4 regions of the Streptosporangium sp. NPDC049248 genome follow, and region 4 is predicted to be linked to each of the others. Evidence: riboswitches for the same ligand, from Rfam matches in the RefSeq annotation. Region 4 holds a riboswitch; each other region holds the start of a gene.

What was found. Region 4 has a riboswitch for cobalamin ahead of AB0K21_RS13145 (CbtB domain-containing protein). Riboswitches for the same ligand answer to the same signal wherever they lie in the genome.
Region 1: another riboswitch for cobalamin. It lies ahead of AB0K21_RS21115 (ABC transporter substrate-binding protein); the one in region 4 lies ahead of AB0K21_RS13145 (CbtB domain-containing protein).
Region 2: another riboswitch for cobalamin. It lies ahead of metE (5-methyltetrahydropteroyltriglutamate--homocysteine S-methyltransferase); the one in region 4 lies ahead of AB0K21_RS13145 (CbtB domain-containing protein).
Region 3: another riboswitch for cobalamin. It lies ahead of metE (5-methyltetrahydropteroyltriglutamate--homocysteine S-methyltransferase); the one in region 4 lies ahead of AB0K21_RS13145 (CbtB domain-containing protein).

Annotation. Positions count from the first base shown of each region.
Region 1 is NZ_JBFAQY010000011.1:15,705-22,682, forward strand. It holds gene AB0K21_RS21080 (FAD-dependent monooxygenase) at 1-233, opposite strand, end outside; gene AB0K21_RS21085 (zinc ABC transporter substrate-binding protein) at 297-959, opposite strand; gene AB0K21_RS21090 (metal ABC transporter permease) at 1,088-1,903, opposite strand; gene AB0K21_RS21095 (ATP-binding cassette domain-containing protein) at 1,900-2,568, opposite strand; gene AB0K21_RS21100 (MFS transporter) at 2,688-3,251, opposite strand; gene AB0K21_RS21105 (copper resistance protein CopC) at 3,262-3,882, opposite strand; gene AB0K21_RS21110 (hypothetical protein) at 4,016-4,573, opposite strand; cobalamin riboswitch at 4,870-5,051, shown strand; gene AB0K21_RS21115 (ABC transporter substrate-binding protein) at 5,218-6,429, shown strand; gene AB0K21_RS21120 (iron ABC transporter permease) at 6,426-6,978, shown strand, end outside.
Region 2 is NZ_JBFAQY010000011.1:28,374-35,351, forward strand. It holds gene AB0K21_RS21150 (ABC transporter ATP-binding protein) at 1-610, shown strand, start outside; gene AB0K21_RS21155 (aminoglycoside phosphotransferase family protein) at 674-1,612, opposite strand; gene AB0K21_RS21160 (short-chain fatty acyl-CoA regulator family protein) at 1,763-2,068, shown strand; gene AB0K21_RS21165 (helical backbone metal receptor) at 2,118-2,867, opposite strand; gene AB0K21_RS21170 (hypothetical protein) at 2,860-3,066, opposite strand; cobalamin riboswitch at 3,193-3,364, opposite strand; cobalamin riboswitch at 3,545-3,732, shown strand; gene metE (5-methyltetrahydropteroyltriglutamate--homocysteine S-methyltransferase) at 3,892-6,207, shown strand; gene AB0K21_RS21180 (hypothetical protein) at 6,339-6,650, shown strand; gene AB0K21_RS21185 (family 16 glycosylhydrolase) at 6,751-6,978, opposite strand, start outside.
Region 3 is NZ_JBFAQY010000011.1:37,365-44,342, reverse strand. It holds gene AB0K21_RS21215 (GNAT family N-acetyltransferase) at 1-252, shown strand, start outside; gene def (peptide deformylase) at 440-976, shown strand; gene AB0K21_RS21205 (hypothetical protein) at 1,125-1,652, opposite strand; gene AB0K21_RS21200 (hypothetical protein) at 1,766-3,043, shown strand; gene metE (5-methyltetrahydropteroyltriglutamate--homocysteine S-methyltransferase) at 3,201-5,435, opposite strand; cobalamin riboswitch at 5,553-5,766, opposite strand; gene AB0K21_RS21190 (glycosyltransferase) at 6,213-6,914, shown strand.
Region 4 is NZ_JBFAQY010000005.1:328,731-335,708, reverse strand. It holds gene AB0K21_RS13155 (putative cobaltochelatase) at 1-1,455, opposite strand, end outside; gene AB0K21_RS13150 (CbtA family protein) at 1,505-2,230, opposite strand; gene AB0K21_RS13145 (CbtB domain-containing protein) at 2,240-2,428, opposite strand; cobalamin riboswitch at 2,459-2,591, opposite strand; gene AB0K21_RS13140 (response regulator transcription factor) at 2,757-3,395, opposite strand; gene AB0K21_RS13135 (sensor histidine kinase) at 3,399-4,619, opposite strand; gene AB0K21_RS13130 (ABC transporter permease) at 4,616-5,338, opposite strand; gene AB0K21_RS13125 (ABC transporter ATP-binding protein) at 5,338-6,051, opposite strand; gene AB0K21_RS13120 (DUF4132 domain-containing protein) at 6,426-6,978, shown strand, end outside.

The DNA.
Region 1 (6,978 bases), on a different contig from region 4:
AAGAAGAAGTGCAGGCTCTCCTCGCGGGGCACTCCGGCGGCCAGCACGGCCTCCTCCAGGCCGTAGCGGCGCAGCACCTCCATGGTGCGGATGCTGAGCGCTCGCCCCTTGGGGAAGGCCGAGGTGGCCGCATGCCGCTCGACGAGCAGCGAGGGCACCCCGAACCCGGACAGCGCGATCGACGCGCACAGGCCGACCGGTCCGCCGCCGACGATGAGCACGGGAACGTCCACGTGCCTCCTTCCAGAAAAAAGGGGTGGCGGGGCGGCTCGTACGGAACCGCCCCGCACGATCGGTCAGCCCAGGGCCGCGGTCAGCGCGTCGGCGCCTGCCCGGTACACGGCGAGCAGATCCAGCCCCTGGTCGGGGAAGTTGTTGATGACCACACGCTTGGCCTCGACACCCGCAAGGGCGTCCCCGCCGGGCATGGCGGAGTTGTCGAGCACCAGTTGGGGCTTCTTGCCGGCCAGCTCGGAGATCTGGCCGGCGGTGGGCGGCTGCGGGCCGAACACCCCGGCCGGCTGGGCGCCGGCCAGGTCGGCGGCCCAGACCACGAACGCCTGCGAGACGATCACCGGCGCGGTGCCCTTGGTGGCAGCGGTGACCTTCTCCTTCAACGCGGTGTACTCGGTGTCGAAGGCCGCGGTCCACGCCTCGGCGGCCTGGGCGGTGCCGAACTCACCGCCCAGGCGCCGCACCTCGGCCTTGACCTTGTCGGGGGCGTTGTCCAGGGAGACCTCGATCAGCTTGGCCTTGGACCCGGCGGCCTCCTTGAGCTTGCCGGCGAAGCCCTCGAAGGCGGCGTACAGCACCACGTCGGCCTCGGCCACTTTCGCCAGATCCGACGGCTTGGGGTCGTAGTCGGCGGCGTGGTGCACGCCGGGTGGGACGATCACCGTGATGTCGGTCGCGCCTGCGGCCTTGGCGAACCCCGCCTCCCAGGTGGAGGCGGCGACCACCTTCAAACCGCCTCCCGTGGATGAAGTGGGAGAAGCGGAGGGGGAAGCCTCCTCGGTGCTCCCGCAGGCGGCCATGGCCAGCGCGGCGACAGCGGCCAAGGCAGCGAGACGGAATCGGCGCAAGATGATCATTTCGTGAGGATCCTTTCCGGGATCGAGTAGAGAAGGACGGTGCAGACCCCGCCGACTAGCACCAGCACCGGGCCTGGCGGGAAGTCGAAGAGCAGGGCGAGGCAGAAGCCGCCCAGGTTGAAAGCCAGCCCGAAGGCGACCGACCAGCCGACCATGGCCGACAACGACCGGCCGACCCGGCGCGCGGCCAGGGCGGGCAGCAAGGTGAGCGCGTCGACCAGCAGCGCCCCGGTCAGCCGGATGGCCGAGGCGATCGCCACCGCGATCACCACCAGCAGGACGAGCGTGAGCCGCTCCACGGCCACCCCCGAGCAGACGGCCAGCTCACGGTCGTGCAGCAGCAGGGCCAGGTCCTTCCTGCGCAGCCCGTACAGCACCGGGACAAGCACGGCCAAAACGGCGAGCGCGGCCACATCCCCGGGGCGGGTCGCCAGGATCGACCCCCACAGCAGTTCGAACGCCCCGTTGGCGTTCACCCCGGAGATCGACAACACCAGCAGCGCCGCCGCGATGGCCAGCGTCATCAGCAGGCCCATCGCCCCCGACAACCCCGCGCTGCTGCGGGCCAGCGGCGTGAGCGCGCCACCGGTCAGCCCGCACAGCACCAGCGCGCACAGCAGCGGGTCCAGCCCGGTCAGCAGGCCGATCGCGATGCCCAGCAGCGCGACGTGCATCATCGCGAAACGGACCGGCATGATGTCCAGCCCCACGATGAACACCCCGACGATCGGCAGCGCCACCGAACCGAGCAGCAGCGCCACCAGGGCCAGCCGGACCGAGGGAATCTCCAGCAGCGTCCAGATCGAGTTCACCGGACCTCCCGCAGCCGCCCGGCGGCCATCTCGGCCACCCGCCCGCACGCCTGGGCGACCACCCGGTCATGGGTGACCACCACCACGCTCACCGCCAGCCCGGCCAGCACGCCGGCGACCTGCTCCTGACCGGCGAAGTCCAGCGCCGCGGTCGGCTCGTCGGCCAGCACCAGCCCCGCCCCGGCCGCGACCTGTCCCAGCGCCCGCGCCAGGTAGGCGCGCTGCAACTGGCCACCCGACAGGGTGGCCAGCGGGCGTTCCAGCAGTGCGCCCACTCCCAGGTCCTCGGCCGCGGCGAACGCCCGCTCGGCGTGTCCGCCGCTGGCCAGCAGCTCGCGCACCAGCAGCGGAAAGCGTCCGGCCGCTTGGCGCTGCGGGATCCAGGCGACCTCGGAGCGGCGGCGGGCCCAGTCGGCCGGCGTGCGCGCCCGCCGTCCCGAGACCTCGATCACCCCGGAGACCTCGCGATGCAGTCCAAGAAGCGCGCGCAGCAGCGTGCTCTTGCCCGAGCCGTTGGTGCCGGTGATGGCCAGATGCTCGCCGGGGGCGAGCGCCAGGTCGACGGCGTCCACCGCGAGGAGCCGGCCGTGCCGGCAGCTCACGGCGGACAGGCGTAGGTCGGCGGCGGACGCCGGGGAACCGGACAAGGGGACGGGGACGGGCATGGGCGTACTCCGGTTGGGGGGAGGGGCAGGGCGGCAGCCGGGCGGACCGGGTCCGCCCGGGAGGGCATCGTGAGGAGGCGGGACCGCCTGTGGGGGGCAGCCCGTGAAGGGGGAGCGGCTCAGCCGCGGATCGGCAGTGGCGGGGCCCGCCCGCTGAGCGCGTACCGCAATAGCGCGGACCGCAGGAGCGGCGGTGCGAGGGAAGTCGTACGCGATAGGCGGGCAGGCGCGGCCGTCTGGCTACACCGGACCTTCAGCAACCGGAACAGCCGGACGGCGAGGCGGCGCAGCACCGCCCAGAGCGCGGCCTCGCCACGAGCCAGCCACAGCGCGGCCAGCGCTCCCGCCCAGCCGTGCGCCACCACCATGCCCAGCCCGGGGACCAGCCCGGAACCGGAATGCGCGTGCCCGCCGACCTCGGCCAGCGGCGCGATGAGGTGAACCGTGGAAAAAAGCAGGTGCAACGCCACCTGCGTGCCTGTCAGCAACGGCCAGATCACGCCCAGGCCGCGCTCGCCGCCGGTCGCGGGCAGCGCCACCAGGAACGCCAGCGCCAAGGCGCACGCCGCCGCCGGCGCGGAGACGACGCCCCCGCCGGACAGGTGTGCGAGCACGCCGAGCCCCAGGCACACCACGGCGAAGGCCGCGGCGCGGGCGAGACGTAGCGTCAGGTGCGCGGGCATGGCCGGCGGATCACTCCGCGCCGCCGGGACGGCCTCGGCGAGAGGCCTGCAACCAGATGCCCGCGCCGATGGCCACGATCGCGGCGAGTGCGACCCAGATCCAGCCCGGCAGGCTCCCGGCGTTCTCCTGCTCGCCGGTGGCGGAAGCGGGGCCAGGCGAAACGGGCTGCGCGACCACCGGTGCGGACGCCGAAGCCGTCGGCTCCGGCACCGGTGTGGTCGCGACGGTCGGTGCGGCCTTCGCGGACGGTGTCGCCGGGGCGGTCACGGTGAAGGGAGTCTCCCCCTCGATCGGATGACCGTCGGAGGAGACCACCCGCCAGGCGATCACATAGTCACCCGGGTCCAGAGGCGCCGAAACGTCGGAGGTGACCGTGTCACCTGCGACCTTCGCTTTGCCGATGTCGATGATCGTGTCGCTCGCCGTACGCAGCGCGACCGCTGGGAAGCGGACCTGAGAGCTGAACTCCAGCTTGATCCGTTCGACGGCGGAGACCTTGGCATCCTTGGCTGGAGAGCTGCTCTTGAGACGGTCGTGGGCGAGCGCGGCGGGTGCGCCGAGCAGGACGAATATGGCGCAACACAGGGCGGTGACAACGGTCGTGCGGACGGATCGTGGCAGGGACGCCATCGTGGACTCCAGAAGGGACCTCCGGCCGTGCCCTCGGCACAGACCGGCGAAACGGAAGGAACGCCTCCAGTGAAAAAAGGAGGGCGTCTGGTCACGGGGGCACGCCGCCCTCCGGACCCTTCCTCCAGGTCCTTCAGTCGGCGTGTCGCGGCACGGGCGGGCCGCGCCGCCGCAGCACCGGCAGGATTTCCCAGCCGCCGTACGGCCGGACATCGGCGGCCGGAACGGCCCGCCACACCGGCGGCGCCACCTCGGCGGGGACGGCGAACAACAGCCGGATCAGCGGCCTCGGCCCGCCGTACAGGCGGATCATCAGCCACAGGGCGCTCTCGCCCCGGTGCAGCCACCATCCGGTGCCCAACGCCACCGCGAGATGGATCATCGTCATGCCCAGGCCGGAATGGCCGTGCTCAGCGGAGGACATCGCCTGCGGCGCGGGCGCGGCGCGATTGAACAGCTCATGCAGCAGGATCTGCGCGCCGATGGTCGCGCCGAGCACGACCTCCACACCGCGCTCGCGCCCGTTGAGCGCGTACGCCACGCAGAAGGCGATCAGTGCGCCCAGAACGGCCAGGTGCGGCGGGATCAGGCCGCCCCCGGCCAGCGCGTGGCCGCCCGCGGAGACCGCGAGGCACATCGTCGCGAAGACGATGGCTCGTGGCACGCGCAGCGCCGACGCCGTAGGGGTCACAAAGGACATCCTGTCAGCCGGGTGGCTCGCCGAGAAGACCGGGACGGCGGATCATGCCTCAGGCCGTCGCGGCCGGGTGCATGAATCTCATACCCGGACATACGTGGGAACGGCTCCCGCCGTTCACCCGAAACGCGGGACGGTCATGCGAAGAGCGCCTCGTTTCCCATGGCGGCCGTGCGTGTGGAGCCGGATCGCGTGCCGTCCGGGACCGCACGCACGGCACGCGCGGCGGTCCCGGACGCCGTTGCAACGATCACTGAACGAACCGGTCGGGGGCTTGTCGTTAATGGTGGTTGTGCGAACATGGTCGGCGTAGGCGACGGCGGAACGAGGAAACCGGTGTGAATCCGGTGCGGTCCCGCCACTGTGATCGGCGAGTGAATCCCGAACAGGCCACTGCCCGCGTGCGGGTGGGAAGGCCGGGAGGAGCATCGACCCGAGAGCCAGGAGACTCACGCTGTCGCCTCCTCACGAAATGGGGCGGATCTCCCCAAGAGAGGATGGTGGCCGTCATGCGGTTCTCCCGCTATAGGGCCCTTCAGCCTGCCCGTCGTGCAGGACTCTCCTGGTGATCCGGCCTCTCGCCCGTCGCGGCAGCCGTCGAGGAACGGTGGCCGCGGCCAGTTTCCAGGAGACCACCTATGGGCATCCCCCGCCCGATCACCGGCGTGCTGCTCGCCGTCCTGCTCACCGCCACCGCCTGTGGCGCCCCCGCGTCGCAGGGCTCACCGAGCGCTTCGGCGGCACCGCCTTCGGCCGAGGGCCGTTGCGTCACGAGCTTCGACGCCGCCAAGGACTACTTCCCGGTCAAGCAGAAGGTGGAGCACGCGACGAACTTCACGCTGACCTACGCCAAGAACTATCAGGTCCTCACCGTCAAGCAGCCCGCCCCCGGCGCCAAACCGGAGACCTACGTGCTGGTGCGGTGCGGTACCCCGGCTCCCGCGCTCACCGGCGAGCTGGCCGCGGCGGTCACCGTCGAGACCCCGATCGAGCGGCTGTTCTCCGCTTCGACGACCCACCTGCCGTTCATCACCGACCTGGGCGTGCTGGAGCGGCTTACCGGTGTTTCGTCGGCCGGGTACATCACTTCCCCCCAGGTGCTGGCCCAGGTGAAGGCCGGGAAGATCACCGAGTACGCCAAGGGTCAGGAAGTCGACACCGAGAAGGTGATCGCCGCCAAGCCGGACGTGCTGATGAGCGGCGGCACCGAGGACAAGTCCTACGGCCCGTTGCGCCAGGCCGGGATCAAGGTGGTGGCCAACGCGGAATGGCTGGAGTCCACCGCGCTGGGCCGCGCCGAGTGGATCAAGGTGATGGCCGCGCTGACCGGTACCGAGGCCAAGGCCGGTGAGGTGTTCGGCAAGGTCGAGACCGACTACACCGCCTTGGCCGCCAAGGCCAAGGCGGCCGCGCCGGTCACCGTGCTGCCGGGCCAGATGTACGAGGGGCAGTGGTCGGTGCCCAACGGCGGCAGCTATGTCGCGGGGCTGATCAAGGACGCGGGCGGCACCTACCCGTGGGCGGACACGCCGGGCCCCGGCAGCACCACCTTGGACCTGGAGGCTGTGCTGTCCAAGGCCAGGGACGCCAAGGTGTGGCTGGCCACCGTGAACGAGTGGAAGAGCCTGGCCGATGTGGAGAAGGCCGACCCGCGCTATGCCAAGTTCGGCGCGTTCGAGTCCGGGAGCGTCTGGTCGGCGAACAGGACGCTCGGGCCTGGGGGCGGCAACGACTTCTACGAGCGCGGCGTCGGCCACCCGGACCTGATCCTGGCCGACCTGGTCGCGATTTTGCACCCAGACCTCGCGCCAGGGCACGCCTTCACCTTCTACCAGCAGCTGACCAGGTGACGGCTCTGGCCCTCGCAGGCGTTCCGGCGGCGGCCCAGCGCCGCCGGAGCGTCGTCCTGGCCGCTCTGGGGATCACGGTGCCGCTGACCTTCGTGCTGGCGGTCCTGCTCGGATCGACCCTGATCCCGCTGAACCAGGTGCTGGCGGCGCTGGTGCGTGACACCGGCGCGGATCCGGGGGTTCAGGAGATCATCTGGACGGTACGGCTGCCGCGCGCCATCACCGCGGCCCTGGCCGGAGCAGCCCTGTCAGTTTCGGGAGTGCAACTGCAGACCCTGTTTCGCAACCCGCTGGCCGAGCCGTACATCCTGGGGGTGAGCTCGGGCGCGAGCCTGGGCGTGGCCCTGGTGATCATCGGGTGGGGCGGCGCGGCCGGCGCGTTCACCGCGGGCATCGCGGGCCTGGGCCGCGCGGGCGTGGTGGTGGCCGCCTCGGCCGGTGCGGCCACGGTGCTGGTGCTGGTGCTGGTGCTGTCGCGGCGGGTCAGGTCGGTGATGACGTTGCTGATCATCGGCGTGATGGTGGGGTCGGCCGCCACCTCGCTCATCA
Region 2 (6,978 bases), on a different contig from region 4:
GGACGTCTGGCGGATGACCGGCAGGCGGCTGGCCCGGCGGCTGGCCGCCGTCCTGCAGGAGACGCCCGGCGAGTTCGAGCTGACCGTGTACGACGTGGTCGCGATGGGCCGCAGCCCGCACAAGCGCGCGTTCCAGGGCGACGACGCCGATGACCGGCGCATTGTCTTGGACGCGCTGGGCGAGTTGGATGTCGCCGACCTCGCCCAGGCTCCGTTCGACCGGCTGTCCGGCGGCGAGAAGCAGCGCGTCCTCATCGCCCGCGCCCTGGCGCAACAAGCAGGGACGATGGTGCTGGACGAACCGACCAACCACCTCGACCTGCGCCACCAACTGGATGCCCTCCAGTTGGTGCGGCGGCTCGGCGTGACCGCCGTCGTCGCGCTGCACGACCTCAACCTGGCCGCGGCGTTCTGCGACCGGATCTGCGTCATGGACACCGGCCGCCTGATCGCCGCGGGCCCGCCCGCCCGGGTGCTCACCACGGCACTGCTGGCCGCGGTCTACCGGGTCGAGGCCGAGGTCACCCTGCACCCCCGCACCGGCGTCCCGCAGATCAGCGTGCTTCCAGGAGACCTGACACGACCCGACTGCGGCCCGGGGCCGTGGTGATGTGCACGGGCCGGGCCAGCCTGGTCAGGGCGGATTCGCGCAATGAACCTGGGCATCAGCGGGCTACAGAGTAGGTGCATAACGGCACAGCAGAGTCATGCCAAGGGCGACCTGGGCGGGTTCCAGCGTAGTCTTGCCGTCCTCGATGTCCCACAACCCGTTCTGCAGGATACGGCCAAGCGTCCACCCGGTCGCCCGCTGCCGGTCCAGGCCGAGCACCTCGGTGAGGAGGTCGAAGCGGCGGAGGACCGTGCGGGTCACGTCGCCGGTCGCCACCACCGCCTCTTCCCATCGGCTGTCCAGCGCCGGCCACAGGTCGAACCCGGGGTCGCCGGCCAGCGGTTCGGGGTCGATGGCCAGCCATGGTTCCCGTTGCCCGGCGAGGATGTTGTCGTAGTGCAGGTCCCAGTACAGCAGGCGGTCACCGGGTTCGCCGATCAATTCGGCCACGGCGGACGCGCAGGCGCGTACCAGTTGTTGCTCGGCCGGGTCACGCAACGCCGACACAGCGCGTGGAACCTGGTCCAGCATGGCGGCGGCGATGTCGGCCAGGCGCCGCAGACCAGGTGGGGCGGGCACCGCGACCAGGCGCGCCATCAGTTCGGCGAGGATCCGCATGGCGGCATCGTCGTCAGCCACCGACGACAGCGGCCGGGCTGCGTCCAGTCGTTCCAGCAACATGGTGCCGGTGTGCGGGTCGTGGTCGAGCAGGCGCACCACGCCGTTGCCGTCCCATGCCCGCAGACCAAGCGCGGCGCCGACGTTGTCTTCGCTTGCCTGCTGGAATTTCAGCACCGCGGGCGCACCATCTGCGCGGATCACCGGCAGCACGAGCGAGGCCTGGCCGTGTGCTGCGGGGCCGTCCGGCCGCAGTGTCCAGTGGTCCAGGAAGTCCGCGGCCAGTCGGGGCAATTCGGCGATCCAGGCACGGCCGGACGCATTGTCCTTGCCGTACGCCGCGGCGAACGCGTCGGGGACGTCGACGGGGATCGGCGTGCTCATGTCGGGTATCTCCTTCGTGGGTTTCGGGGTGTTCGGGATACGAAAGGTCCTGGGGGTGCCCGGCTTCTGGGCCCTCCACTCGGGGCGCCGTCACCAAAGGGCTGCGAAACGCCCTCTGAAGCAGTCCGTGCAGGATTTACCGGCTCAGTCATGTGCTACCCGGTGTTAGGGAAGCGTTCCAGAAGCGGATACGGCCATCGGGCTTCGCGTGCCGCGTTCGCGGTCGCCCTCGGTTGTGAGTTGCGCCACGTCCACCGCCTGGTCTACTCCGAAGGCATCGCGCTCGACGACCCGGGAGCCGCCGTGCCCATCGGCCTTGGCTGCCGCATCTGTGAGCGGCGCGACTGCGTGCAGCGAGCGCGTCCCCCGGCCGGGGGACGGCTGTCGATCGACGAGAACCGCCGCACCCACGTTCCTTATCCGGTCGTCAGCCGGGAGGCCGGCATCGACGGTTGACGGCGGCGAGACGGTGGCGGGAACGGCGTGCAAGAGATGCGGGCGCCTTTCATCCCAGGGCGGCCCGCAGGACATCGGGTGCCTCCACCAGGGACGGGCCGTACCAGGTCAGATGCCGGCCGCTGACCAGCGCGGCCGGTGTCCCGGGGAAGAACCCGGGACCGTCCTCGGCGGTGAACCGGTAAGGCTCGTCAGGCAGGACGACGAGGTCGGCGCCCGCCGCCAGCAGGTCGGGCAGGGCGACCTTCGGGTAGCGCTCCGGGTGGCCGGAGTAGAGGTTGCCGACACCGATCCTGCTCAGGAGGTCACCGGCGAAGGTGTCACGTCCGAGGACCATCCAGGGTTTGCGCCAGATGGGGATCACCGCCCGCCGTACACCGGGGAGCGGCGGAGCCGACCATGCCCGTTCCGCGGCGGCGAGCCAGCCCGGCTCGGGAAGAGCGCAGGCCACCGTGAGCGTCCGGCGCAGGGAGGCGAAGGCCTCCTCCAGTGTGCGGATCCTCGTCACCCACACCGCCAGCCCGGCCGACCGCAGCGCCTCTAGGTCGACAAGGCGGTTCTCCTCCTCGTTGGCCAACACCAGGTCCGGCTCAAGGGCGGCGATCGTGGCCAGGTCGGGGTTCTTGGTGCCGCCGATCCGCCGCACCGGCAACGGCGCGGGATGGGTGCACCAGTCGGTCGCGCCGACCAGCAGGTGCGGGGCGGTCTCGGCGAGCGACTCGGTGAGCGAGGGGACGAGGGACACCACGCGGCGTACGGCACCACGCGTTCCAACGGAAGTGCCGAGGTCGTCAAGCATCGTCGATGTCCCTTCCGGTGGGGCCGGTCACAGCCTCGACGCGGGCGGCCAGGGCATTCAGTACCTCACCGTGCTGGGCGGGCACACTGATCTCCAACAACAGGTGGCCTCCGGTGGCGGTCAGAGTGAAGGTGAAGAACGAGCAGCACAACGTCTCTCGTAGGGCCGGTTGCGCCGCCCAGGCAGCCACCGATGGCACGGAATCCAGCCTCAGCCGCAACCTGACCGGGCAGGGCCGTCAGCGCGGAGGATCCTCCGGCGCCGGGACGTTTCCGGGCTCGCGAGCGCGTACCGATGCCATGCGTGTTCGCTCCATCCTCGTGGACAACACGGATCAACCCGCGGCCGGTATCCTGACTCCCGGATCAGCGCGCCATCCGGCCTTCCCGGCTTTCGCCAGTGGCTGTCGATGTTGCGATGACGCACTTCCCGGTCACAGTGGCGGGACCGCGCTGGATTCACACCAGCTTCCCTGCACCGCGGGCCTTGTCCACGAACATATAGTTGGACGTCCTAGTAAGTCCAGTGCGGCACCCGCCATCAGGCCCAGAACGATCACCCGGCCCCCGGCCCGCCCGTACGGCGCGAGCGCATTCCGGCCCCTGTCGCCCGGGGAGCCGAATGCGCCTAGGCTGGACCCGCAGTCGGTTCGCCCTGCCCGCCAGGCAGGCGCGTCGTAAGAGGGAACCCGGTGCGGCAACACTCGCCTGCTTGGCTCGCGAGCTCGCCAATTCCGGGACTGCCCCGCAGCGGTGAGTGGGAACGACCGCCGTCAAACGCACTGGGTCCGAGTACCGGACCGGGGAAGCGACGGCCAGTAGATGCCCGGGCGAAATCCCGGGCGTGCCCGCGAGTCCGAAGACCTGCCACTGCCCGCGTGCGACCACGCACGCGGTGACTTCGGTGACCTCGAGGGCGGGTCGGCGGTACGAGCGGGCATCAGATCAAGGTGCTCGCCGCTCAGCCGTTCCTTCGCGCCCCTGAGAGCACCGGGGTCCTTCCATGACTCGCGAAGGAGAGTTTCGTGGCTGAGACTTCCGCCACCCCCGCATCAATCGCCACCGTCCACGGCTATCCACGCCAGGGACCCGACCGCGAGCTGAAGAAGGCGATCGAGAGCTACTGGGCGGGCCGCGTCACCGCCGATGAACTGAACGACACCGCGGCCCGGCTGCGCCGCGACAACTGGCGCCACCTGACCGGCGCCGGCGTGCGAGAGATCCCCACCGGCGACTTCTCGCTGTACGACCATGTGCTGGACACCACCGTCATGGTCGGCGCCATCCCTGAGCGTCACCGGGCCGCCGTCGAGGCCGACGCCCTGGACGGCTACTTCGCCATGGCGCGCGGCACCCAGGACGTCGCTCCGCTGGAGATGACCAAGTGGTTCGACACCAACTACCACTACCTGGTGCCGGAACTGGGGCCCGACACCGTCTTCACCGCAGATCCGGCCAAGCAGGTCGGCGAGCTGCGTGAGGCTCTCACACAGGGGCACAGCCCGCGTCCGGTGCTGGTCGGCCCGGTGACCTACCTGCTGCTGGCCAAGCCCGCGCCCGGCGTGGACCCCGGCTTCGACCCGATCACCCTGATGGATCGGCTGCTGCCGGTCTACATACAGGTACTCGCCGCCCTGCGCGCGGCGGGCGCCGAGTGGGTGCAGCTGGACGAACCCGCCCTGGTGCAGGACCGCGATCGGGCCGTGCTGAACGCTACGGCCCGCGCCTACCGGGAGCTCGGCTCCCTGACCTACCGGCCGAAGATTCTGGTCGCCAGTTACTTCGACCGGCTGGGGGAGGCGCTGCCGGTTCTGGCCGGGGCGCCGATCGAGGGGCTGGGCCTGGACTTCACCGGCTCGGCCGCGGCGAACCTGAACGACCTGGCCAAGGTGGGCGGGGTTGTCGGCAAGCGTCTGATCGCGGGCGTCGTGGACGGCCGCAACGTGTGGATCAACGACCTGGAAAGGTCGTTGTCCACCCTGGCCACCCTGCTCGGCCTGACCGACCGGGTGGACGTGGCGGCCTCCTGCTCGTTGCTGCACGTCCCGCTGGATGTCGCGCTCGAGCACGGAGTGGATCCGCAGGTCGGCCGCTGGCTCGCCTTCGCCAGACAGAAGACGGCCGAGATCGTCACCCTGGCCAGGGCACTGAGCGAGGGCACCGGCGCCATCGCCGGGCAACTGGCCGCCAACCGGGCCGATCTCGCCTCACGGGCGGCCTCGGCGCTCACCCACGACGCCGCCGTACGGGCCCGCGCCGCCGCGGTCACCTCCGCCGACACGCGCCGCGCCCAGCCGTACGCCGAGCGGGCCGCCGCCCAGCGTGCCCGGCTGAACCTGCCGCAGCTGCCGACGACCACCATCGGCTCCTTCCCGCAGACCGCCGAGCTGCGGACGGCCCGCGCCGACCTGCGCGCCGGACGCATCGACGCCGCCGCCTACGACGAGCGGATCGCCGCCGAGATCCGCTCGGTCCTGGCCTTCCAGGAGGAGGCGGGCATCGACGTCCTGGTGCACGGTGAGCCCGAGCGCAACGACATGGTCCAGTACTTCGCCGAGCAGCTCAACGGATACCTGGCCACGCAGCATGGCTGGGTGCAGTCCTACGGCACCCGCTACGTGCGGCCGCCGATCCTCGCCGGAGACGTCTCCCGCCCCGAGCCCATGACCCTGCGCTGGACCCGCTACGCCCAGTCCCAGACGACGCGTCCCGTCAAGGGCATGCTCACCGGTCCGGTTACCATGCTGGCCTGGTCCTTCGTCCGCGACGACCAGCCCCTGGCCGAAACCGCCCGCCAGGTGGCGCTGGCCCTGCGTGATGAGGTCACCGACCTGGAGGCAGCCGGCACCACCGTCATCCAGGTCGACGAGCCCGCCCTGCGCGAGACCCTGCCACTGCGTGCCGCAGACAGGCCCGGCTACCTGGCCTGGGCAGGCGAGGCCTTCCGGCTCACCACCGGCGGGGTGCGGGCCGACACCCAGATCCACACTCACATGTGCTACGCCGAGTTCGGTGAGATCCTGGCCGCCATCGACGACCTGGACGCCGACGTGATCAGTCTGGAGGCCGCGCGCTCCCACATGCAGGTGGCCCACGAGCTGGCCGGGGCGGGGTATCCCAGAGAGGTCGGCCCGGGTGTCTACGACATCCACTCCCCGCGCGTCCCCGATGCCGGGGAGATCGCGTCCCTGTTGCGTAAGGGGCTCGACGGTATCCCGGCCGAGCGGTTGTGGGTCAACCCCGACTGCGGGCTGAAGACCCGCGGCTGGCCTGAGGTGCGAGACTCCCTGGGCAATCTCGTCACCGCCGCCCGCGAGATCAGGACCGAGGTGACCGGCTAGGAGGCCCACTGACGCGCGCCGGGCCTGGGACGGCGGGTTTTCCTGCCGTCCCAGGCCCGGCCACGCCGTCTTACACGCGACGACCGGCCGATGGCCAGCCTGATCGTCATGTGCGGCGAAAGGACAGCCACATGAGCAAGACTCCCAAAACGCGGCAAGTTCGAATCGGCGAGCACGACATGGTGGCGATGAGCCCTGACGACTACCACCGGCTGCACGCGGTTCGCCGTCAGATGGGCGCGCAGTCCGCACGCATGCGGGTCCTGAAGTCCGACTTGAACCGGGCACTGACGCGGCTGGCCCAGATCGAGGCCGTCATACGAAGGGTCACCCTCGACCACGCCGCGGACGCGTGCGGCCGAGAGGAATGCACTTCATGCATTTTACTGAAAACCGTCGACACAGCTCCCTCTCCGCACGACGCGAACGGCGATCACAGCTAGAGCGTTTCGATAGGACGGATGAAAGTCCAGGCCGGTCTTGGTGGTGAACGCGCTGACCGTGGCCAGGCGGTACGCCTCGCCACGGCAAGCACCGGCACCTCTAGCTGGCCAGCCCTTTTCTCCATACCACTTCTTCGCCATGGCCCGGCAAGCAGCGGGCCTCCAGCGACGCAACCTCCAGCACCGCGGGAAGAGCCCGCTCATGGAGCGGGCCCGCGAACTCGGTTGACTCACTGCTCCAGAGGTTCACGTTGAGTTCCATCGGTTGGTCCGGGATCGGTGTCGGCCCCCACAGGAGACGTTCGTGGACGATGACCCTGTCGACGTG
Region 3 (6,978 bases), on a different contig from region 4:
AGGCTCACCTGTCATGAGCCGGGCCAGGACTTCACGCTCAGGGAGCTGTGCGTCTTGCCGCAGCGGCGCGGGCTGGGGCTCGGAGCCGCACTCCATGACGCCGTGCTCGCCCGCGCCGTGCCGGGAAGGTGCTGGCTGACCACTCACACCTGCGCCGCCGCGGCCCTGGGCCTCTACCGCGCCCGAGGGTGGCGAGCGGTCGCTCTGACGGGCAGCGAACGACTGATCATGTCGCGCCGAGACATCCATTGACCGGTTCCTGATGGGCTTGCACGCCATCCGTGAGGAGGATGGCCACGGTTCATGCGGAACCTGGGACGTTCTTCGAACGAGAACAGCGGACAGAGCTAATCGATCATGGCATCCGCCGGCCTTCCTGCGCCTAAAATGCAGGTGCATCTGAGTCGCAGAATGTTCGCCGCCCGGGAGGGTTCGTATCGTGCACGCCGTTGACCAGGGCTCCGCGCTGCCCATTCGCCATGTCGGCGACCCGGTCCTGCACCGCGCGTGCGCGCCGGTGACCGTCTTCGACGCCGACCTCACGAGACTGGTACAGGACATGTTCACCAGCATGTACGCCGCGCGGGGCGTCGGGCTGGCGGCCAACCAGATCGGCGTCGGCCTGCGGGTGTTCGTCTACGACTGCCCCGACGACAGCAAGGAGTTCCGCAAGGGCGTCGTGGTGAATCCAACCTTGATCATGCCCGAGGTGGGACACCGCAGGCTGCACGAAGAGGAAGAGGGTTGCCTGTCGGTGCCTGGCCAACGAGCCCTCCTCGCCAGGCCCGATCGCGCCACCGTGCATGGCTTCGACGTCACCGGTGCCCCGATCACCGTCGAGGGCAGCGGCCTGCTGTCCCGCTGCCTGCAACACGAGAGCGACCATCTGGAGGGCCGCCTCTACATCGACCGCCTACCGGCCAAGCGCCGCAAGCAGGTCCTGCAGGCCTACCAGCAGGAGAACACCGCAAACTGACCAGGCACCTTCTGTGATGTATCCACACCTGCGAACTATGCCGTGATGGCGTTTTCACGTGCCATGCCCGGCACCCATGCCTTCTCCTTCGAATCTCCTCCGACCTTCCCGTGCCCGCGAACGGACTCGCACGCTCACACGAGCGTCCTCAGTGCTTTCTCGCGGGTCGCAGCTCTCCGGCGACGCCGAGGGGCGCGGCGTCGCGCTGGAGGGCGTCGAGGCCGGCGGCCAGGGCCGGGTCGCGAGTGAGGGCCTCGCCCACGACCGGGTCGGTCAGCATAAGGAAGGCCAGGTGTCGCAGGGCGTGGGTGACCACGTTCTCGATCTGCAGGTGCTCGGGTGACGGCGCCGAGGAAGTGGCCCCTCTGGCGAGCCGGAAATGTGTCAGCGCGATCGCTGGCAGGTGGGCGGCGGGATCGGGACAGACGGCGTAGGTCAGGACGACCTGGCCTTCGGGCTGGTAGCGCCAGCTCGTGGAGTGCACCACGGTGGACGTCGCCTCGGCGGTGAGGCCACCGACGCGACGGACCGCCTGGTCCGGGCTTTCTCCTTTGTTCAGTGATGTCACGATGTGCCGGTAGTGCCATGCGCCCGCCGGGTCGACCCGCAGCAACAGGATCTCGACCGATACCGGTACGAGGTGGCTGAGCTGCTCGTTCACATGATGTCCCGTCATCCGGCCGCACTGTTGCGCTGATTATGCAACAACGTGTTTGTCGCAGAGATGCTATTGCCGCCGAGGCGTTCCTGTGCGTGGCTTGGCGCAGGACGACGGAGAGGCGGAACTCGATGCCGGGACGACCTGGGGTGCTGGTGCTCATGGGCTCGGGCGAGACGAGCCCGACGATGGTCGAGGTCCATCGCTCGGTGATCCGTCGGTTGGATGACCGGCCGCGGGCGGTACTGCTCGACACTCCGTACGCGTTCCAGGAGAACGCCGCTGACATCTCCACCCGGGCCCGGGGGTACTTCGCGCGCAGTGTCAGCCTGGAGGTGGAGGTGAGCGACGAGGTCGGTGGCGCCGACTGGGTGTTCTCCGGCCCTGGCAGCCCCACGTTCGCCCTTGAGCGGTGGACGGCGACGCACGTCGCCGGTGACCTACGCGCCCGCCTCCGGTCGCGGGAGGGGGCGACGGTGCTGGCCTCGGCCGCCGCCTGCACGGCGGGCGTGGCGGCGGTGCCGGTGTATGAGATCTACAAGGTGGGCATCGCCCCCCACTGGCGGCCGGGCTTGGACCTGCTGGGCGCCCTCGGCCTCAAGGTGGCGGTCGTCCCGCACTACGACAACACCGAGGGCGGCACCCACGACACCCGCTACTGCTACCTCGGCGAGCGGCGGCTGGCCCGGATGGAACCCGAACTGCCGCCGGGCGCCGCCGTCCTGGGGATCGACGAGCACACCGCGCTGGTCGTCGACCTGAACACCGAGGAGGCATTGGTGGCCGGCCGGGGCCGCGTGACGATCCGTCGGCCCGGCTCCCAGGCCGTACTGCCCGCGGGTACGAGCACAAACCTGGAGGAGATTCGTCGTCTGACCCGCGGTGAGATGACGGTGAGCGACGCTCCGCCGCCGGTCATCTCGTCGGCGCCCCGCCAGGTCAGTCTGGGAGAGGCGACCCGCTCCTGTGAGGAGCGGTTCGCCGTCGCGCTAGCCCGGCGCGACGGCGCCGACACAGTCCGGGCCGTACTCGATCTGGAGGCCGAGATCGCCCGCTGGGGCGCCGACACCGAGGAGGACGAGGGTGGGGCCGAGCACGCCAGGGAGAGCCTGCGACTGCTGATCGCGAAGCTGGGCACCCGAGCATGCGCCCCGACTCCGGGGGATCTGGTCGCTTCCCTGGTCGAGTCCGTGCTCGCGCTGCGCGGTGAGTTGCGCCGCCAGGGACGCTACGACGTCGCGGACGCGCTGCGCGCGGCACTGCTGCGCGGCGGCGTGCTGGTCGCGGACACCCCGGACGGCTCCCGCTGGACCTCTATCGGCAGTAACCGGCCGCCGTTGAACGGAGTGCTGACACCGGCTGAGCGTTCGCGTCCGATGACGGCGACGCCCCCCGAGCACTCACCGTGATGAGCCCAGCTTCCGGGCTAGGAGATCCAGGGCGGCCTCGTTGCCGGCGAGCTGCCTGCTTGGGTGCGGCCCGCGCTTTCACCTCCGCGACCGTCCAGGATGACCTTGACCGGAACGCCGGCCCAAAGCAGCACTTCGGGCCGGGAGGCTGTACCGGTCAGATGGCCGCCCGGACCGCCCGGGCGGCGGCGACCATGTTGGCCAGGGCGGCTCGCGTCTCCGGGTAACCGCGGGTCTTCAGCCCGCAGTCGGGGTTGACCCACAGACGGTCGGCCGGGACGGCCTGGAGGGCGTCGCGCAGGTTGTCCTCGATCTCCTCGGCGGTCGGGACACACGGCGAGTGGATGTCGTAGACGCCGGGACCGATGCCGTTGGCGTAGCCGACCTCGGTCAGGTAGGGCACCAGCTCCATGTGGGAGCGGGCGGCCTCGACGCTGGTGACGTCGGCGTCCAGGTCGGCGATCGGGCTGATGATCTCGCCGAACTCCGAATAACACATGTGGGTGTGGATCTGGGTGGAGTCGGCGGCGCCGGAGGTGGCCAGCCGGAACGCGGCGACCGCCCAGGCCAGATAGCCCTCCTGGTCGGCCTTGCGAAGCGGCAGGAGCTCGCGCAGCGCCGGCTCATCCACCTGGACGATGCCGATCCCGGCGGCCTCCAGGTCGGTGATCTCGTCCCGGAGCGCGAGGGCGACCTGGCGGGCGGTCTGCGCCAGGGGCTGATCGTCGCGGACGAAGGACCAGGCCAGCATCGTCACCGGCCCGGTGAGCATGCCCTTGACCGGCTTGGGCGTGAGGGACTGGGCGTAGGCGCTCCACCCCACCGTCATCGGCTCAGGGCGGGAGACGTCGCCGTGCAGGATCGGCGGGCGCACACAGCGGGAGCCGTACGACTGGACCCAGCCGTGGTCGGTGGCGGCGTAGCCATCGAGTTGCTCGGCGAAGTACTGGACCATGTCGTTGCGCTCGGGCTCGCCATGGACGAGCACGTCCAGTCCAAGCTCCTCCTGAAGCGTGATCACACGGGCGATCTCGGCGCGCATCGCCTCGACATAGGCATTCTCGTCGATCCGTCCCGCCCGGTGGTCGGCGCGGGCCTTGCGGATCTCCGCGGTCTGCGGGAACGAGCCGATCGTCGTCGTGGCCAGCTCGGGCAGCCCCAGCTTGGCACGCTGTGCCGCGAACCGGACCGCCCGATCGGCCCGCCGCGCGTCGCCGAGGGTCTCCAGCCCGGCCCGGACGTCGGGATCGGCCGGTACGGCGGGCGGTTTCACCACCGACGGATCCTCCGACCGCAGGCCGGCGGCCAGATCGACCAGCTCGGCGACCTTCTGCCGGGCGAACGCCAGCCGCGCCCGGACCGCCGGGTCCAGTGCCGTCTCGCTGTCGAGGTCGACCGGGACGTGCAACAGCGAGCAGGAACTGCTCAGCTCCACCGTGTCGGCGAACCCGAGCAGGACCGCGTACGTCGCCTTCACCCGCGCCAGGTCGGCACGCCACACGTTCCTGCCGTCGACCACGCCGGCGACCACGGTCTTGCGGACCAGTCCGCCGGCCGAGGCCACCGCGTTCAGGTTGCCGGGCCCGGCGACGAGGTCGAGCCCGACCGCCTCGACCTCGGTGGAGGCGATCACCCGCAGCGCCTGCGCGGCGACCTCGCCGAAGTACGTGACGAGCAGGATCTTCGGACGGCTGGGCAGGTTGCCCAGCCGCCGGTAGGCCCGCCCGAACGCGTCGATCTCCCGGGCCCCGAGGTCGCGGGCCAGGACCGGCTCGTCGAACTGCACCCACCGCGCGCCCGCACCCGCCAGCCGTTCCAGCAGCTCGGCGTAGGTTTCCACCAGGGAGTCCAGCAGGTCGAGCGGGGTGAATCCCTCGGGCGAGTTCGGCGCGGGCTTGGCCAGCAGCAGATACGTGAGCGGGCCGACGAGTACGGGCCGCGTCTCGATCCCCAGCCTTTTGGCCTCCAGATACTCGGCCACGGGCTTGGCGGCCGAGCCGTCGGCCAGCTGGAACCGGGCGTCCAGCGCCAGTTCGGGGACGATGTAGTGGTAGTTGGTGTCGAACCACTTGGTCATCTCCAGCGGCGGGAGTTCGGCGGTGCCTCGCGCCATGGCGAAGTACCGGTCGAGCCCGGTGAGCTCCCGGTATCGCGCGGGCACGGCGTCGACCATTACCGTGGTGTCGAGCACCTGGTCGTAGAACGAGAACGTGTTCGACGGGATCGTGTCGAGACCCGCGTCGCGCAGTTCGGTCCAGACCGAGCCGCGCAGCGACGCGGCGGCCGCCTCCAGCTCGTCGGCGCCGATCTTTCCGGCCCAGAAATCCTCGGTGGCGAATTTGAGCTCCCGATGCGCACCGATGCGCGGGTAGCCCAGAACGGTCGTCCTCATGGCAACTTCCCTCGTCTTGCCAGCATGCGGCCGGGCAGGAGAAAGAAGCGCAACGCGGAGCGGACCCCGGCGAGCGCGTCCCAAGCCCTCCCACGAGGCCGCGGACCACCGCGCGCCGAGCGGCGCGCGGGCGGAGGCAGGTCTTCGGACTCGCGGGCACCATGCCTGAGGCATGACCTACTGGCCGTCGCTTCCCAGGCATGAGCCCAGTGCTTGTGACGGCGGTCGTTCCCGCTCACCGCTGCGGGGCAGTCCCGGATTCCCACCGGGTTCCCTCTTACGACGCCCGCCTTCCGGAGAAGACGGGCGAACCATCCACATCCGAAAGCTTAACGACCTGGCCGTCGGCTGTCTCTCCCCCGTGATGCCAACTGGCGCGGCTCACCGCCGCTCATCGCCACGCAGAGAAGGCGGTGCCGTTGTCTCATCAGCGGGTTCCAGGTCGACCTCTACCACCAAGTCACGGACAATGTTCCGGCCGCTCGTAAGTGGCCTAGACTCTGGCGACGCGGCCCATAACCCCTGAAACACTCCAGGAACCGCTGTACGGGGCCTCGAATCGGCCCAGGACAACGCCGCTTGAGAAGGGCGCCGATGACTCTACCCGCGTCACATGGCCCGCATGACCACGACGTTCGACCAGGAGCGGCCCTCGATCACGACGCCGATGTGGAGAACATCGTCGATGACCACGTCCGCAGGTCCCGGTACCTTCGGCACCTGACGCGTACGCTTTCAAATCCTTCCGAATCGACTCTGACCGCTCCCGTTCCCCGTGTGATCGTTCAGTTCTGGGACGATCCCGCGAGGATCCCAGCCGACGTGTTGGAGTGCATGGCGAGCTGGACGGCGCTGGAGGGCCAGGGGTTTCGCCGGGATGTGTACGGCGACGAGTCGGCGCGCTCGTTCATCGAGGCCACGTACGACGACGCGCACGTGGCGGCCTTCGATGCCTGCCCGCACCCGGCTATGCGCAGCGATTACTTCCGACTGTGTTATCTGGCCGACAGCGGCGGCTTCTACATCGATGCGGATGACGCTTACCAAGGCGCCGACTGGACACCGCTCTTCCGGGACTCTCGGCTGCGCCTCCAGGCACTCTGCTACGACAGCGCGACCGATGCCATGGTTGACCCACTCAACGCGATGTCGAACGACAGCGACTCCGACGCATGGATCCACTACGTCAACAACACCCCGATCATCGCACCGGACCACCATCCGGTCGTCCTGGCGGCACTCGAGGCAAGCACGGCGGCGATCCTCGGTCATCCCGGCGGGCCAATCGACATCCAGGCGATGACGGGACCGGGCAACCTCACGGTGGCGCTTGCCCGCTACGCCCTCTCGCGGGAACGACTCGGGCAACCGATCGACGTCGAAATCCTCTGTACATGGGACACCATTGCCGCGAGCCGGTGGCCGCTCAGTTACCGCAACGACGAGCGGAACTGGCGCTTGTGGCGCCAAGGCAGATGAGGTCCCTACTCGCAACTCCAAACCAGGCCTTCCTGGCCGACATCGCCTCACTTCCTCCCTGAAC
Region 4 (6,978 bases):
ACTGCGGCCGCGCTCGCGCTGGTACGGCGCGGCGGCGCGGAGCGTCGCCGGCAGGTGCGGCCGCTGGAGCCGCCCGGCGGGAACCCGCGATCCGGTGGTCCGCCCGTTGGGGGTCCGGGCCCGTGACCGCCGGCCCGAGGCGCCGTCGCCCAGCCCGGGGACCTGGAAGGGGCGCACCCGGTACGGTTCCGCGGCGGGAAGATCCGGCGGGGTGCCGTTCCCGTCGGAGGCACCTGGAGCAGCGGAGGCGCCGGCCCCGTCGTCGTGCGAGTCCCCCTCATCGGAACCGGCGCGCACGGAACCTTCCGCGGAGCCGCTCTCCGGAGCGTCCCCGGAGTCCGCGGATCCCTCGGGACCGTCCGAATCACCCGGACCGCCGGAGCCGCCCGGACCGCGGCCCGGGCCGCCGTCCGGGCCGCCGTCCGGACCGTCCGGCTCGTCGCCGCCGTGTTCCGCCAGCAGGTCGTCGAGCCGTGACTCGTCGAGGCCCGGCGCGTCGAACGGGTCCCGGCGGCGGCGGTGCGGCAGCGAGAGACGGGCCGCCGCGCGCACGTCCTCGGCCGTGACCTCGGCGCCGCCGCGCCAGGCCGCGTGCGCGACGGCCGCATTGGCCGTGACCAGATCGGCCCGGAGCCCGTCCACCTCGAAGGCGGCGCACACCGCCGCGATCTGGCGCAGCCGGGCGTCCGGCAGCACGACCTTGGTGACCCGCTCCCTGGCCTCGGCGATCCGCCGCGCCAGGGCCGCCTCCTGTTCCGCCCACCCGGCGGCGAAGGAGGCGGGATCGGCGTCGAAGGCCAGCCGGCGCCGTACCACCTCGGCCCGCTCGTCCGGATTCCTGGACGCCCGCACCTCGACGGTCAGCCCGAAACGGTCCAGGAGCTGTGGCCGCAGCTCGCCCTCCTCCGGGTTCATCGTGCCGACCAGCAGGAACCGCGCCGCGTGCCGTACCGAGACCGATTCGCGCTCGACGAAGCAGGTGCCGAGCGCGGCGGCGTCGAGCAGCAGGTCCACCAGGTGGTCGTGCAGCAGGTTGACCTCGTCGACGTAGAGGACACCTCGATGCGCGGCGGCGAGCAGGCCAGGCTCGAACGCCCGGACCCCCTCGGTGAGCGCGCGCTCGATGTCGAGCGCGCCGACCAGCCGGTCCTCCGACGCGCCGACGGGCAACTCCACCAGCGCGGCCGGACGCTCCTGACCGCTCTCGCCCGTACCGTGCGGGCCGTCGGGGCAGGCCGGATCCGGTTCGGCCGGGTCGCAGGAGAAGCGGCAGCCGGCGATCACCTTGACCCCGGGGAGCTGTGCGGCGAGCGCGCGGACGATCGTGGACTTGGCGGTCCCCTTCTCCCCCCGGACCAGCACACCGCCCACCCGTGGCGAGACCGCGTTGAGGATCAGCGCGAGCTTGAGGTCGTCGAGGCCGACGACGGCGCTGAACGGATAGGCACCGATCACGAGGTTTCTTTCTGCGAGATCCTGTTGACGTGTCCGGCCCGCCGAATATTCAGTTCGGGGCCGCCGCGAGCGCGTCACGGCGAACGACGCGCTGCACGGCGATGCCGTACAGGACGCCGATGGCCGACCAGAGCACGAGTTGGGTGCCGAGGGAGGAGACGCGGAAGTCCCACAGCAGCTGGGCGGGGAAGCCGTCGGGCACCTCGTTGACCGTCGGCAGCACGAGCAGGGTGACGATCACGGGGACCAGGAAACCGGCCACGCCGGCGAGCCAGGGCCTGGCCGGCACCTTGCGGGCGCAGGCCACGCCCACCGCCACGGACAGCAGGCCGATGGCGACCAGGACCAGGTAGAGCACGGTCCGGCTGCCGATGGTGTCCGGGTCACCGACGGCGGGCGGGTTGGCCGGGTACTTGACGAACGGCACCAGCACGAGCGCGACGAACGCCGTGGCGGCCATCGTCGCGGCCAGCACCGCGTCGGAGCGGGGGCCGATCCGGCCGCGCAGCCCGGCGAAGACGAGGGAGAAGACACCCCCCACGGACATGCCGTACAGGGCCAGGGCGAGGAAGAGCCCGGCCCGCTGGCCGGACCGGCTGACCAGTGCCTCCTCCCCGTGGGAGTGCCCGGCCTCGCTCTGGGCGTGGGAGGCGGCCTCTTCGAGCGCGATGGCCTGGTCGATGTTCGGCTCGCCCAGCAGGTAGGCGAACGCGGCGGCGATCAGCCCGGCGACCAGCCCGACGAGCAGGCCGCGGAGCAGCAGGGTACGTATCACGGCGCGCGTCTAGTGGCAGGGAACGCCGAGCAGGTGGCGCCCGTCGTGCATGAGTTCGTGCAGATAGTCGCCCGCCTGCGACACCACCCCCTGGTCGAAGGTGACCAGGTAGGCCACCAGCAGGAGCAGCGGAACCGCCACGAGCCAGCGGGCCAGGTGGGAAAGGGGAACGGGCTGAGAAACGGACAGCTCACGCATGAGTAGCCTCCTTGGGGATGACGCGTCCCGACATGTGAGGACGCGGCGGCCAAGTAACCTGGCTCCCGGAACTCACGTTCCGGATACAGTGGCGCGACCGCACCGGCTTCTCACCGGACTTCCCTCGGACCACCGCGAAATCGTCCGCAATGTAACCTTTTTTAGAGCGGGCCGTCAATGTGGGGTGATCTGTCACGGCACCGCGGACGCCGCTCCAGTCTGGTGTCCCCCATCTCTCCGGCGGAACGCACCGCGCGGGCCGCCTGCAGCAGGACACGGCTCACATGGTGACACCGGTACTCAGGACCGGCGCACCGGGCGCCCTTGATCAGGTCTCTGAAGCCCGCTTGAGCAGCCCGGTCTCGTAGGCCGCCGCCACCGCGGCGGCCCGGTCCTTCACCCCGAGTTTGGCGAAGATGTGCAGCAGGTGTGTCTTGACCGTCGCCTCGGTGATGAACAGCTTCGCGGCGACCTCGCGATTGGTGGCGCCGCGGGCGATCAGCCCGAGCACTTCGAGCTCCCGCCGGCTCAGCGTCTGCCGCTCGGGGGCGCGTACCTTCCGCGTGAGCAGCCCGGCCACGGCGGGGGACAGCACCGTCTCGCCGCGGGCGGCCGCCTGCGCGGCGCGGAGCAGCTCGACACGCGGGGTGTCCTTGAGCAGGTAGCCGGTGGCGCCCTGCTCGATGGCGGGCAGCACGTCCGCGTCGTTGTCGAACGTGGTCAGGACCAGCACGTTGATGCCCGGTTTCTGCTCGCGCAGCCGGCGGATCAGCTCGGTGCCGCTCATCTTCGGCATCCGCAGGTCCATGAGCACGAGATCGGGGTCGGTCAGCCGCGCCAGGGCGAGAGCCTCCGGCCCGTCGGCCGCCTCGCCGACGACCTCGAAGGCCTCATCGGTGGAGAAGATCTCGCGTAGCCCGTCGCGGACGACCGGGTGATCGTCCACGACGATGATACGAATCGGCATGCCTCACACGTTTCCGGGGTCGGCGGGGATGGCGGGCACCGTGGCGGAGACGCCCGTTCCCTGGCCGGGAGCGGTCTCGATCTCGAAGTCACCGGCCAGCCGGGTGACCCGCTGACGCATCGCGATGAGCCCGAATCCGCCCGCGACCGACAGGTTCACCGTCTGGGGGTCGAACCCGGATCCGTCGTCGCGCACGTCGAGCACCACCACATCCTCCATGTAGGACAGGGTAACGGCGACCCTGCTGGCAGAGGCGTGCTTGCCGACGTTGGCCAGCGCCTCCTGAGCCACTCGCAGCAGGGTCGTCTCCACTTCGGCGTGCAGCGGTCTGGCCTCGCCGGTGACCGACACCGGAACCGGCATGCCGGTCGTCTGTGACCAGGTGGCCGCGACGTCCTCGAGGGCGGCCGAGAGCTGGGCCTCCTCCAGCGGAGCAGGGCGCATCGCCAGAACCGACCGGCGGGCCTCGTTGAGACTGTCCCTGGCCAGCGTGCGTACGGTGTTCAGTCTGGAGCGGGCGGCAGGCACGTTCTCAATGACGTTCTCGGCGACTTCGAGCTGGGTGAGGATGGCGGTCAGCCCTTGGGCGATCGTGTCGTGGATCTCCCTGGCCATCCGCTGGCGCTCGCCGAGCACGCCCGCCTCGCGGGCGCTGGTCAGCAGTTGCGCCTGCAGTCTCGCCTTCTCCTCCGCCAGCTCGACCAGTTCGGTGCCGGCGGCCTTCAGCTGCGCGATCATTTCCTGGCGCTGCCGGCTCTGCTCCGAGATGGTCTGGATGAACAGGCCGACGGTCGAGGTGATCAGGACGGCGAGCAGGAAGGAGAAGACCATCTCGCTCGGCGGCCGGGGATCGGGGCGGACGCCGACCAGCACGGCGGCTGTGGCGGCCACCCCCAGGTAGGCCATCCACCCGCGCAGCAGGGCGAAGGACTGGACGAACGCGCCCAGACCGGCCACCGTGAACAGCGAGTCGATCCTGACCAGCACCGCGATGAAGGCGAGCATCACGATGAAGTAGACGATCGCCACCGCCGGCCGCTCGATCCGGCTGAATCGCGAGGAGACCATGAACCAGTGCCAGGCTCCGACGAACACCGCCAGGACCAGCACGTCCAGCCTCCAGTCCCGCAGCAGGGCGAAGACCGTCGGTAGCAGGATGAAGAGGTACGGCAGGACCGGCCAGGCGCGGTCCCATCGCGAGACGTCGGGTTCGGTGCCTGTCACCAGCGGAACGCCTTCAGCGCGGCCCCGCCGGCGACGATGAAGATCGCGGCCATGACGGCGAGGGTGAGCGGAGAGACGGGGTGGCCTTCCCAGCCGGCGCGGATGGCTTGGACGGCGGGTGCCATGGGGGTCAGGTCGCCGATGGAGCGCATCGACTCCGGCAGTGTCTCGCGGGCGCTCATGGCGCCGGAGACGAAGACCATGGGGAAGAAGACGGCCAGGCCGATCACCGTGGCGGCGCGGCCGCTGGGCACCAGGGCGCCGATGAGCAGCCCGATGGAACCGAGGCTGAGGGCGCCGAGGACCCAGGCGAGGACGACGTCGGCAAGGTTGGCCGGCCCGCTCAGGCCGTAGGCGGCCAGGCCGATGACGGTGAGCAGAGCGGTGCCGAGTACGGCCAGCAGCATGTGCGCGGCCCACTGGGCGCCGAAGATCATGGTGGAAGAGGCCGGGGTGGCGCGCAGCCGCTTGAGCACGTGGCGTTCGCGGTACTGGGCCAGGGTGGCCGGCAGGACGACCAGGGAGGCCAGGCCGACGACGAAGACGCTGAGCATCGGGACGACGGCGTCGATGACAGGCAGCCCGCCGGGCAGTGTGCCGCCGTTGCGCATCTTCACCCACAGGATGACCGCGGGGAAGGCCAGTGCGAAGAAGGCGGCCATCGGATCGCGCACGGCCAGTTTGAGTTCGATCGCGATGACGTTGCCGAGTCCCTTCATCACACGGTCCTCTCGATGAGTGTGAAGTAGGCGTCCTCAAGGGAGCCGGCGTGACTTCTGTCGATGAGCTCGCCGGGGCTGCCCTCGTGAACGACACGCCCCTGGTCGATTACGGCGATGCGGTCGCAGAGGGCCTCCGCCTCGTCCATGAAGTGGGTGACCAGCACGACGGTGACGCCGCGGTCGCGCATGTCGCGGATCAGTCCCCAGGTCAGCCGGCGGGCAGCGGGGTCCAGGCCGGTGGTCAGCTCGTCGAGGAAGACGACCTCGGGGTTGCCGACCAGGGCCAGCGCGATGAACAGGCGCTGCTTCCAGCCGCCGGACAGACCCGCGAAGCGGGCGCGCTTCTTCTCGGCCAGTCCCCATTCCTGCATCAGTGCGCGCCAGTCGGCAGGCTTGTCGTAGAAGGAGGCGTACATCCGCAGTGCCTCGCCGACCTTGATGGCGTCGGGCAGGGCGGCTTCCTGCAGTTGGGCGCCGATGCGCTGGAGCAGCTCATGTCGCCGGGTCCGCGGGTCCATGCCGAGCACGCGCAGGGTGCCGCCGTCGGGCTTGCGCAGTCCGGACGCGCACTCCACCACGGTGGTCTTGCCGGCTCCGTTGGGGCCGAGGATGCCGAAGATCTCGCCTCGCTCGACCGTCAGGGTGACGCTGTCCAGCGCCTTGTGTGTTCTGTAGCTCTTCTGCAAGCCGTTGATCTCGATGACTGCCATGTTTCGAGAATCCCCGCTCCGCCGGATCTCCGTAATCCACCGAATGGTTGATGGCGGCTGTCCAACCTGCGGGACGGCGCTTCAGCCCGTTGATCAGGCACGGTCACGGTTGCGGTCGCCGTCATCTCGATCATCATGGCCCGGATGTGCGGCCTGCCGGGTTTGTGACCGCACCGGCGGATGCGACGTGAAAAGGTTCGGGGCCGATACCTCACCCGCGTCAGTGCGCGGCCATGACGTCCCCGGTCCGAATCGGACGAGGAGGCGGAAGCGGCTTTCGTGGAGACAAGTCCGAATCACGGCAGGGGGAATCTGTCGGTTCCGGCTGATACCCATGATCACCCAGCGTTTCCGATCATTAGTGGAGCCATGTCATGACGTCAGCGGGCAAATGGGACCACATGGACCTGGCCACGAGGGCCGCCTACCAGCGGTTCGACGAGCTCACCGAGCAGGGACTCGACCCCGGCCCCGGCGTCGACTGGCGGGTCTACGGCACCTACGCGCAGATGAGGCTCTGGCTGGGGCCGGAAGGCGGCCACGACTACGACGAGCGGGTGCTGCGCGTGGTCCGGTCGGTGGCCGAGCGCGACATCGACTTCACCTACCGGGAGGCGCACCACCTCATGGGCCGGGCGGAGTACTGGGTGCGGCAGGGGCACACCCGCTACGAGGAGCTGTTCCGGATCCCGCTCGCGGCGGCCCGCCGGTTCGACTACCAGCTGCGCCGGGACCTGCTGCGCTGGCTGACGTCGGGAGCGTGGCTGAAGGACGCGCGGGCGCTCCTGGCCGAGCAGGTGACCGAGCTGCTCACCGAACCCGCCGAGCACGGCCCGGCCGGGGTGGTCCGGACCGAGATCGGGGACACCGACCACTTCGCCCGCATGCTGGCCGAGGAGTACGGCCCGCGCCTGGTCGAGGTGCTGC